Regions from separate parts of the Acinetobacter sp. A2 genome, predicted to be linked through region 1. Evidence: predicted binding sites of a transcription regulator. Region 1 holds the regulator's gene; the other holds the start of a gene.
The links. The regulator PhoB, encoded in region 1, activates phosphate uptake and scavenging genes when phosphate is short. The targets are predictions, from matches to a motif close to TGTCATNAANCTGTCATAA.

Region 1 (6,289 bases):
TGAAACTCTTTATGTGCCAGGTGAGCTATTTTCGGTGAACCAAACCACAGCAGAAAATATTCCAGGTTTATTTGCCCGCAATGAGCGTATGGTGTGTTTGTTTGATACCGAACTGGGTCGTATGGCGGTTGTTTTGGTGGGTGCGATGATTGTAGCGGGTATTGAAACCGTAGCTACAGGCAAGGTGAAACCATCGGGGCGTTTAGAACTGAATCAACACCAATTGTTCCTTGAAAAGGGTGCAGAATTGGGACGTTTTTATTTGGGTTCAACGGCAATTGTTTTATTTGAAGAAAATAAAATGCAGTGGGATGCTGAATTCCAAGCCAATTCGGTGGTGGAAATGGGTAAAGCCTTGGGGCATACCGTTACCGCAGTATAATTTTATGGGTTGAGAAATAAAAAACGCCAAATTGATTTGGCGTTTTTTTGATTTCAATGAGCAGGATATTTTTAAACTTGAACTTAAGTCACATGGTATAAACGTTCTTTCGGGAACACGACTTTAAAGGTAGAGCCTTGATTTTCTTTAGATTCTACTTCCAAGTGTGCGTTGTGCTGCATTAAAACGTGCTTCACAATTGCTAAGCCTAAACCTGTGCCGCCAGTTTGTCGGCTGCGTGCGCTGTCTACACGGTAAAAGCGCTCGGTCAGACGTGGTAAATGTTTAGGATCAATCCCGATGCCTGTATCTTCCACAGTAAAATAGCCTTGATTGCCATCATCATGCCAGCCAATGGTAACGGTACCGCCTTTCGGGGTGTATTTAATGGCATTAGTAATCAGGTTACTAAAGGCACTGGCCAGTTCTACATCTGAACCGATTAAATCATAATGACTGTCAATATTTAAGTTGAGGGTATGACCATAATCGACATTATAGGCATGCGCATCATCAAATAATTGATTCATTAAACTTGGCATTTCAATGATTTGATTTTTGGCGATGGTTTTTTCATTTTCCAAGCGAGATAATAAAAGCAGGTCATTCACCAACGCATTCATGCGGCGGGTTTGTGACTGCATTTGCTCGAAAGCACGTTTCCAGCGTGGGTTAATCTCTTCTTGATCGGTAAAGGTTTCAATATAGCCACTGAGTACGGTCAGCGGGGTGCGCAATTCGTGTGAAATGTTATCGACAAAGTCTTTACGCATTTGCTCAAGGTTATGCATACGGGTCATGTCGTAGGCAAATAACAAACGGCTATCTCCACCAAATTGGGTCATTTTAACCTGTACGTATTGCCCTTCGCATACGGTCGATTTCATCTTTAAGCCATCGGGTGCTTGGTCAATATGGTTAAAATATTCAATAAAATTCGGTTGGCGCAAAATAGTCAGAATATTGCGTCCACGGTCTAAGGGCTGAATACCTAAAAGTTTTTCTGCGGCAGGGTTCCACCATTCAATTTGGTGATTTTCATCAATCAGCATGACAGCTTCATCTAATGCCACTAGAGATGACTGTGCGCGGTCAATCAGCCCGACCATTTCGGCCTGAACAATACGTTCCTGACGTTGTGAGCGATAAACATTGAATAACAATGCCCCCCAAATGCCGTGCAGATTGGGCGGCACATCATAGGGACGATTAGAAATCCAGTCGTTGACTAAGTATAAAGAGCGCATTTGCTGAAGAAAAAACAGCAAAAAGGCGATGCTAATACAAATCCAAAAATACCCAATCCCAAATCCAATCAAACTTGCAATAATGAGAAAAAAGGCCAGTAAACGAAAGTCTTGTTTGGCAAAAGTCCATAAACTGCTGTAACGAACTTGTTTGAGGTCACGGGCGAGTTCAGGGACTGGGTAAGGTTCGTACATAAAATAATTTTAGCCTAAAGCAACATCCGCACGCGTCGAGAAGCGATAACCTGTACCACGTACCGTTTGCACAAAACGGTCTACACCATACGGTTCCAAGACTTTACGTAAACGACGAATATGCACATCAATAGTTCGGTCTTCAATATATACATTGCCGCCCCAGACTTGGTCAAGCAATTGTGCACGGGTATAGGCACGTTCAGGATGGGTCATAAAGAACGCAAGTAAGCGATATTCAGTTGGCCCCATTTCTAAAATATTGTCACCAAAACTCACCCGCTGGCTAACTGGGTCTAGAATTAAACCGTTGGCATCAATGGTTTTTTCACCGCTTAGGGCATTGGCACGACGTAATACCGCTTTAATACGCGACACCAGTTCACGGGTCGAGAAAGGCTTGGTCATGTAGTCATCTGCGCCTGCATCTAGCCCTTGAACCTTGTGGTCTTCTTCGCCACGTGCAGTCAGCATAATCACTGGAATTTCTGCAAGGTTATCGTCACGTTTTAGGCGACGGCACAAGTCTACACCGCTGACACCGCCTGGCATCATCCAATCAAGCAAGATAAGCGCTGGACGTTGATCGACAATCATTTGATGCGCTTGTTTTGCATCTTCTGCCTGTAAGCACTGAAAGCCTGCCATATCTAAAGAGGTATGGATCATTTCCCGAATTGGGAGTTCGTCATCGACGATTAAAATGTAGTCATCTTTCACAACGCAATATCCTATAGATGTTAACGGTGGACCGTTTTATTTATGACAGGCTTATTACAAAGATTAATTATGACAGTATCATTGCAGAAAGGGGTAAACAGGCTATTTTTGCAATAATTTGTGACAAACTAGTGTCGATTTGATGAAATATCTGCAGATATTCAGTCAAAGTAAAATAATGAAATTAAAAAATATTATGAATATTTTTCAGTTTTATGACAGATTGCTGGAATCTTTATCAAGCACTTGCTCTTTGTCTGAAAAGGTTTGAAGCAGTGATAAAAATACAATGCGGCAAGACGACAAAACATCTTCCATCGATTGTTTAAAATCACTCATGACCCAGCGAATCGCAATTTGGGTGACATAGCCATTTAAGCCTGTGGCAACCAAGGAAATTTCACGGTTAGGGCGGTCTAAATGCGGCATCATCAACATCACAAAGGCCTGAATCATACGGTCAAAACGTGACATGGTTTCGTGAATAGTGGCCTGATTATGCAGTTCCTGTACCAACATGGCATCTATATAAATAATACGTGCCATTTGTGGGTTGTTTTTTAGGGTGGTCAGCAAGGCGGTCAGGCCTGCATCAATCATTTTTTTCGGGTCGGTGGATGCCTGCATAATGGCTTGCATGACATTTTGCTGCAATTCATCAATCAGTTTTAAAAAAATAGTCTGAAATAGTTCTTCGCTTTTTTTAAAGGATTCGTAAAAGTAACGCTCGGTCAGTTTGGCTTCGGTACAAATATCTTTGACAGTCACGGCAAAAAAACCATGCGTACCATAGGCCTGAATACCCGCTTCAATCAGTTTTTCCCGACGTGCCTGTTTGCGTTCAGTTAAAGACAGACCTTTAAACTGACGTTCTTTTTGTTGTTTTTGGGGCTGTTGTTGTGTGTCTGCGTGGATGGGCAGTTGTTCTGTCATCTTCACCTGAGCCAAATAAATTCGTTAATGGGTTTTATATTAGCAATAATTATCTGTTAAACCTATGTTTTCATATTTGTTTGCGATATTCGTTTTGACTTATATTGACAATAGTTATTGTCAAAATTATATTGAAAGCGATATAACTGCACAGCCCTACAGAAAAACAAGCAGGTCTGAACTGTGCAGGCAACACACTCAAGGAAACCACATGAAAAATTTTAAAAATAAAGTTGCCGCAATTACAGGTGCAGGCTCGGGGATTGGACAGCAACTGGCAGTGCTTTTGGCACAGCAAGGCTGTCATTTATCGCTTAGTGATGTGAATGAACAAGGTTTGGCCCAAACGGTAGACTTGTTAAAAAACAGCAATGTGCGTGTGACCATTAAAAAGGTAGATGTGTCTCAGCTGGAGCAAATGCGTGCTTGGGCGGCAGAAACTGTACAAGATCACGGCTCGGTGAATATGATTTTTAATAATGCAGGCGTGGCTTTGGGTTCTACTGTAGAGGGCGCAACTTACGAAGAACTGGAGTGGATTGTTGGCATTAACTTTTGGGGCGTGGTGTATGGCACCAAAGAGTTTTTGCCTTTAATTAAACAAACGGGCGATGGCCATATTATTAATATTTCAAGTTTGTTTGGTTTAACCGCACAACCGACTCAGTCGGCCTATAACGCAACCAAATTTGCGGTGCGTGGTTTTACAGAGTCTTTGCGTCAGGAATTGGACTTGGAAAACTGCGGTGTGAGTGCATTGAGTGTACATCCAGGTGGGATTCGTACCAATATTGCCAATAACGCAAAAATGAATGACAGCATGCGCACGTTGGGTATGAATCCTGAAAAATCGGCACGTGCATTTAATAAATTATTGCGTTGTCCACCTGAAGAAGCAGCACGTCAAATTTTAGAAGCGGTACAAAAAGATAAACGCCGTTTATTGATTGGTAATGATGCGAAAAGCTTAGACTTGATTCAGCGTATTGTTCCAACGGGTTATCAAAAAGTCACAGCATGGGCAACCAAGCTGGGTAAAAAACGTAGTTAATCTAATCTAGACTAAACAAGACCATTTAGACTAAAACCTGGATGGTCTTTTTCTTCCAGACGAATTGATAATACGCGCCTTGACCGATGCACAGGCTCACAAATGCCAAGGCATAGGCATACCAAATACCTTCCAAGCCCCAGCGTTGACTAAACAAATAGGCACATGGCACTTCAATCAGCACAATGGCTAAAATATTGATGATCATGGGTACAGTGACTGTGCCACTGGCACGCATAATTGAGGCAAAAATTGCACTGGCACCAAAGAATACAATGGCCCACAACACAATAAATAACAGTTGTTGACCTAGCACCACCACCGCAGGGTCGGTAATAAACAGCGCCATCAGATATTTAGAAAACAAATAGCCTAAACTGACTAAAATACCGGTAATCACCAGATTCATTCCTAAGGCGGTGCGGGTCACTTTGGCCAGTAGTTCGGCTTTACCTGCACCAATCGCTTGTGCAGCAAAAATAGAAGCGGCAATGGCAATAGACAGTGCAGGGAACTGAATGTAATTCAACACCTGATTGACCGCACCATAGGCTGCTGTGGCTTCTGCGCCATGCCGATTAACCAACCCCACAATCACCAAACCTGCCATAGACGTGGTGACCATTTGTAAGCCTGTCGGAATGCCTAAGCGTAAAATGACTTTGCTTAAATGGGGTTGATGCCGAATTTGGCGAAACAAGTGCCAATCTAGTTTGAGTGGATGATCTTTTTTATTTAAATAAATCACCAAGAAAATTAAAACAGCCAGATAACCTAAAATGGTGGCAATGGCCGGTGCAATAATGCCCAAACGTGGAAAGCCAAAATAGCCTGCAATCAGTACAGGTGTAATCACGACGCCCATGAGACTGGTCAAACTCAATGCAATCAATGGCGTTAGACTGTCGCCCACACCACGTAAAATAGAGGTATAGATAATATAAACAAATAGCAGCGGACTGCCTGCCAGCATCCATTGCACATAAGGTACTGAAAGATGCATCACTTTCGGGTCAGTGCCAAGTAATAGTAGAATTTGCTTGGCAAAAATTACGCCCAAGCAGGCAATGACACTGCCCCCAATTAGGGTCATAAATAAGGTCGAACCCACAATACAGCGTACTTTTTCAACATTTTGTGCGCCCCATGCTTGTCCGACCAATACGGTAGACCCTGCCGAGAGTCCAATCACAAAGGCCATCAGGCAAAAAATAATCGGGAAAAATACCGACACTGCAGCAATCGCATCGACCCCGAGCATTTGTCCCACAAACACAGTATTAATGGTGCCTGAGAGATTTTGCAAAATATTGGTGGCAATCAACGGCAATAGAAACACCAAAAAGGTTTTCCAAAGCTGAGGGTGATCGACCAATGCCTGAGGTCTTGCCATGCCAAATCCTGCGTTTGAACTGCGGTTGTTTTATTCACCCTAGCATGATTCGCCCCTAAAAAGCCTTAGCTTTTCAGTAACTCAGCGATGCAATTCCTGACTTAAACTGCCGATAAAATTTCCGCTGCACGTAACAGCGTCTCGGTTTTTTTGGCAAAGCAGAAACGAATTAAACGTAAGTCATCAGGCGGGCTTTGATAAAACGCAGACACAGGAATACCGACAATGCCATGTTGCTCGGCAAGGAAATGGCACATGTCTACGGCATTTAAATCAGGACGGATATTGCTGTAATCCAAATTTTGAAAATACGTGCCCTGTGCAGGACTCAACTGAAAACGTGACTGGGCAATACCATGATTAAATAA
Region 2 (6,289 bases), 680 kb from region 1:
GCATTGAGTCGCTTTTTACGCAAAATAAACCGATCATTCTTTGCACAATAATACTGATAAGCAATAACACGCTGTAACCCAGCCTCAGCCTATACTGAATACACATAAAACAAAAAAGGAGTGTGGCATGAAAAAAATTGCACTTCTGAGCAGTATATTACTCAGTTTAAGTTTAGGCGCCTGTGCGGTACATACCCCTGAAGGGAGTATTGTGGTCGATCCAGATCGGAGCGTTTATCCGAAAGGCTATTCTCCGCACCGCCATCCACATACAAATGGTGACTTCTGCCCACCTGGTCAGGCTAAAAAAGGACGCTGTTAATTTGCTGAAGCAATCTGCCATTTCTTCAAAAACTACTACTTTTCCAAAAGTTCTTCGCTAAAAACCTTCGTTTCCACGAAGGTTTTTTATGCAAATTTTACTTTAGAATTCATACAATTTTGGTAGTTTATGCCACCCAAACTCGCAATTTGGCATAGATAATGTATACATCTGTATATTAATTTCAATTTAGTTTGCGAGTTTTTGCATGTCCACTTCTTACGATGGCCTACAGTTCCCAATTCATCCTGAAAATCACAAACCCAGTACATCAGGCACTGGTAAGCAAATTATTGCCGAAGCATTAGCCACGGTAGATCATGAAAGTTCAAACAAAGCTTTGGCTGAAAAAAACTGGCGTAAACACTACCCGCAATATTTTAAAGCTTTGGTCGAGCATGGTATTCGTAGCCAGCACAACCCTATTCAAATTGCAGAAGATGGTTTAAGAAAAGCACATCAAAGTTTTGAGTTTTATCGTCATGGCCAAAAACATGTGCTGAAAGATGCCATGCAACTGCCTACTGAAAATTTGCATACCTTTAAATTACAAGGGACTAGTCAGGCTGAGCCTGAATGGTATGTGCCTTATCATGGGCAGAAATTACAAGGTCAAGCCTTGTTGGATCAAATTGCAGCGTGGTTGGCTGCAGGGATTATTGAACCAAGTCATGCTGCTGCGTTAAATGCAGCTGTGGCGCATCCCGAATGGTTTGATTTGTCAGACCGTAATACGGTGCTATTTGGTGCAGCTTCTGAAGCTGGCCCACTGACATGGTTAGCCAAATGGAAAGCCAATATCATTGCGGTCGATTTACCCAATAGCCGTGTATGGAACAAAATTTTAACCACGGTTCAGCAAGGTAATGCCACCTTGTATGCACCTAGTTCCGAGCCATTGCCAACAGATAGTCCGTTGAATATTTTACAGGAAAAACTGGGGGCAAACTTACTAACCCAAACTCCAGAAATTGCGCATTGGTTAGCGCAAAAATCTGAAACACTCGATCTTGCTGCGATTGCTTATTTAGATGGTGAAAAACACGTGCGTGTTGCCATGGCAATGGATGCTATAATGCAATACGTCAGTGCACAAAAGCCTGATACCAGCCTGATGTTTATGTGCACCCCAACCGATGTCTATGCTGTGCCTGAAGAAGTGGTTAGCGCATCGGCAGAGAAGTTTAAGCAACGCTCTCAAGGGCAAAAATTACTGACCAAAAGTATTTCCACTATATCACGCAGTCATTTCTTCCAAAAAAATCTGCACAATTTAATTGCTTCAGACAACGGGCAGCATTATGGCATTGCAGACTGTTTGGTGGTTGAACAAGGCCCAAACTATGCCTTAGCTAAACGCATCCAACAATGGCGCGCAATCTTATCCCGTCATAACGGTCAGCGTGTCAGCATCAATATTGCACCTTCAACCACCACACATTCAGTCACCAAAAATCCATTACTGAAAGCTGCATTTAGCGGTGCTAGTTTGTTTGATGTAGAAGCGTTTAGCCCTGAAACCACCAATGCCATTATGGCAGCCTTATGGATTCATGACTTGCGTAATCCGGATTCAGCGGCTAACCCTGCTGTGCAACTTGAGCATCCTCTTCAATTGATGATGGAAGGTGCTAACCACGGTGGATTATGGCGTGTGGCATATTTAGCCCGCACTGCACTGCCTTTTGCTGCGCTATATGGTTTTGCTGCAGATAAATTACCGCTAGACAAAGTCATCGCTAAGTTTAAAAAGTAAAGCAGAGACCTCACTTTAAAAACTTGCTTGTAGATATTTCATTTAATTGATCTGTAAGCACAAAAAAAGCGCTGTATCGTTACAGCGCTTTTTTAACACTCAAATGTTTGATATTAGTTAAACACTTTTAGGAATAACCAGAACAAGCTACCCGATAAGCAAATCGTTGCAGGTAGCGTGAAAATCCATGCAGAAAGAATGGTGCGAACCATTTGGAAATTCAGACCTGATTTATTGGCAACCATTGTACCTGCAACCGCACTGTTCAATACGTGTGTTGTCGAAACTGGCATACCCAAACCATCTGCAGCAGCAATGGTAGACATTGCAACAAGCTCGGCAGACATCCCCTGACCATAAGTCATGTGTTGCTTACCAATACGCTCACCCACAGTGACCACAATACGTTTCCAACCAACCATCGTACCTAGACCCAGTGCCAAAGCAACTGCAACTTTAACCCACGTTGGAATGTACTGTAAGAATGAATCTAAGTGACTGCGATAGCTTTTAACCACTTTCTTTTGTTCATCAGTCATTTCAGGCAAAGCATTGGCTTTGTCTAAACGTTTGAACGAAGTGGTACTTAAATACATGTCATTACGCATTTCTGCCACTTCAGCTTCAGGCACATCTTTTAAGTTACCGTACTGACCAACACGCTCACCCAAGTGATCAGTTAAGCTTGCCAAAGCAGGCACCACTTCAGGCGTGATTTCTTTGGTCTGAATATAACTGGTGATAATCTGACGTGCTTTCTCATCTGGCATATCTGCATGCTGTGTATAAATCACATCGGCCGTTTGAGTTGAAAGCTGTTGGAACGATTGAATGTGGTTTTGGTCTAACTCTTTATTCAACGAGTAAGCCAAAGGTACAATCCCGATCAAAATCAACATGATTAAACCCATGCCCTTTTGACCATCGTTTGAACCATGCGCAAAACTTACCCCTGTACAGGTAAAAATAAGAATGGCACGAATTAGTGGTGGTGGTGGTTTATTGCCTTCAGGCGGCTGGAACAATTCCATTTGTTTCTTGAAGATTTTTTTCACCAAGAAGAACAAAATCGCAGCAAAGGCAAAACCAATTAATGGCGAGAACAATAAAGCCTTACCGACTTTCATCACTTGTTCCATGTCTACGCCACTGGCACCCGCTCCTGAATTGAGCAAGTAGTTCATAATACCCACACCTAAAATCGAACCGATTAAAGTGTGTGAACTTGACGCAGGAATACCAAAGAACCACGTACCCAAGTTCCAAACAATTGCAGCAATCAACATGGCGAACACCATGGCAAAACCTGCACCCGAACCGACATTCATAATCAGCTCGACTGGAAGTAAAGCAATAATACCGTAGGCAACTGCCCCACTGGCCACCATAACCCCAAGGAAGTTACAGAAACCTGCCCACATTACTGCCACAGGTGCAGATAAGGCATTGGTATAAATAACTGTTGCTACAGCGTTGGCTGTGTCATGGAAACCATTCACAAATTCAAAGCCTAAAGCAATGAATAAAGCGGTTGCCAATAAAATCACCGAGTACATGCTTAACGCAGGTACATGGGATAAGTCCGCAGACAATTGGAAACCAATATAAATAAGGGTAGAAACGATGATCGTTAAAAACACCGGCATAAAAAATTTCGGTGTAGGCACATGAACATTGGTCGATTTAGTGGTCGACTTGTGTGCTGAATCTACAGGAGTTGGATTAGAATTCATGCAAGCAGAAAAGAGGATTTAAAATCCCCTTATTGTTCAATTAAATTGTGACAATTATATGACAAAGAGCTGCTATATAAAGCAACTTTCATACTTTATTTTCACATTTTAAACTGTGTTTTTTGTGTATAAATATAAAATAAATATTTAAATTTAAACACTTAGACTAAATAAACCTACTTTTCTTATGACATTCCCTCTAATTTAGATTGTTACACGGTTGTCATATTTGTCTAAAAATTCAGACAAATTTCATGGTGAGCCAATTTTGCCTGAGCAATATGACAAATCCATGACGATTCAATACGAAATCTAAATTGGAATGCGATTCATCAACACTTTTATTCAAGTATTTCAAATTCAAAGCCAAGCAAAATTGCAAAATCACTGCTTTATACACAATTTTTCAGACTTCCTGTCTCTGTATCTGTTTCAAGTGCACGAAAGCGTAGCGAACTCTGCTAAAATAGCGCTCATTTCGGATTCAGTCATAAAGGGTTTTTTATGTCCACGCTTACCACCCTGAAAGCGCTTCTTGCCCAAAGAATTTTAATTATCGATGGTGCCATGGGTACTATGATTCAACGCCATCAATTGGAAGAAGCCGATTATCGTGGTGAACGCTTTGCAGATTGGGCACATGACCTTAAAGGTAACAATGACTTATTGGTACTGACCCAACCGCAAATTATTCAGGGCATTCACGAAGCCTATTTAGATGCAGGCGCAGACATTATTGAAACCAACAGCTTTAACGGCACTCGGGTTTCTATGTCTGACTACCACATGGAAGATTTAGTTCCTGAAATTAACCGTGAAGCAGCACGTTTGGCCAAAGCGGCCTGCGAAAAATATTCAACCCCAGACAAACCACGTTTTGTGGCAGGTGTACTCGGCCCGACATCTCGTACTTGTTCAATTTCACCCAATGTAAATGACCCTGCATTCCGTAACATTACGTTTGATGCACTCAAAGAAAATTATATTGAAGCTGCGCATGCCTTAATTGAAGGTGGTGCAGATATTCTGCTCATTGAAACTGTGTTTGATACCTTAAACTGTAAAGCTGCCATTTTTGCGGTTAAAGAAGTATTCAAACAACTCGGTCGTGAGTTGCCATTAATGATTTCTGGCACCATCACTGATGCTTCAGGCCGTACCTTAACGGGTCAAACTGCAGAAGCGTTCTGGAACTCGGTACGTCATGGTGATTTACTTTCAATTGGTTTTAACTGTGCTTTGGGTGCAGATGCCATGCGTCCGCACGTCAAAACTGTTTCAGACGTGGCCGATGTATTTGTTTCAGCCCACCCGAACGCAGGCTTGCCAAATGCCTTTGGTGGTTATGATGAAACCCCTGAACAAACTGCAGCCTTCTTAAAAGAATTTGCAGAAAGTGGTCTCATCAATATTACAGGTGGTTGCTGTGGTACAACGCCTGACCACATTCGTGCAATTTACAATGCAGTAAAAGACATTCCACCACGTAAAATTCCAGAAATTAAACCTGCCTGTCGTTTAAGTGGTTTAGAACCATTTAACATTTATGACGACTCTTTATTTGTGAACGTGGGTGAGCGTACCAACGTCACAGGCTCTAAAAAATTCCTACGTTTAATTCGTGAAGAAAATTTTGCCGAAGCTTTGGATGTTGCACGTCAGCAAGTCGAAAGTGGCGCACAAATCATCGACATCAACATGGATGAAGGCATGCTCGATTCAGAAGGTGCGATGGTGCACTTCCTGAATTTGGTGGCTTCTGAGCCTGATATTTCTCGCGTACCCATCATGATTGACTCATCTAAATGGGAAATCATTGAAGCAGGCTTAAAATGTGTACAAGGTAAAGCCGTTGTTAACTCCATTTCCTTAAAAGAAGGATATGATGAGTTTGTCGAAAAAGCCCGCCTCTGTCGCCAATACGGTGCAGCCGTTATTGTGATGGCTTTTGACGAAGTAGGACAAGCCGACACAGCAGCACGTAAACGTGAAATTTGTAAACGCTCTTATGATGTGTTGGTCAATGATGTTGGCTTCCCTGCCGAAGACATTATTTTTGACCCGAACGTGTTTGCAGTTGCTACTGGTATTGAAGAACACAACAACTACGCTGTTGATTTCATTGAAGCCACAGGCTGGATTAAACAAAACTTGCCACACGCCATGATTTCGGGTGGTGTGTCGAACGTATCCTTCTCTTTCCGTGGTAACGAACCTGTACGTGAAGCCATTCACGCTGTATTCCTCTACCACGCAATTCAGCAAGGCATGACCATGGGGATTGTCAACGCAGGTCAGTTGGCCATTTACGATGACATTCCAAAAGAACTTAAAGAAGCGGTTGAAGCCGTTATTTTGAACCTAAACCAAGGTGAAACTGGTCAGGACGCCACAGAAAAACTGCTGGAAGTGGCCGAAAAATATCGTGGTCAAGCAGGTGCGCAAAAAGCTGAAGAAAACTTGGAATGGCGTAATGAA

Region 2: ACNS8M_RS10000 (inorganic phosphate transporter) is a predicted target of PhoB. The motif match lies at 3,857-3,875, and genes of this name have one in related genera.

What each region holds. Positions count from the first base shown of each region.
Region 1 is NZ_CP183239.1:2,773,245-2,779,533, reverse strand. It holds gene asd (archaetidylserine decarboxylase) at 1-382, shown strand, start outside; gene phoR (phosphate regulon sensor histidine kinase PhoR) at 466-1,824, opposite strand; gene phoB (phosphate regulon transcriptional regulator PhoB) at 1,834-2,544, opposite strand; gene ACNS8M_RS13155 (TetR/AcrR family transcriptional regulator) at 2,758-3,477, opposite strand; gene ACNS8M_RS13150 (SDR family NAD(P)-dependent oxidoreductase) at 3,689-4,528, shown strand; gene ACNS8M_RS13145 (MATE family efflux transporter) at 4,554-5,921, opposite strand; gene ACNS8M_RS13140 (methionine aminotransferase) at 6,023-6,289, opposite strand, start outside.
Region 2 is NZ_CP183239.1:2,093,208-2,099,496, forward strand. It holds gene ACNS8M_RS09990 (hypothetical protein) at 128-322, shown strand; gene ACNS8M_RS09995 (hypothetical protein) at 531-2,078, shown strand; gene ACNS8M_RS10000 (inorganic phosphate transporter) at 2,192-3,811, opposite strand; gene metH (methionine synthase) at 4,316-6,289, shown strand, end outside.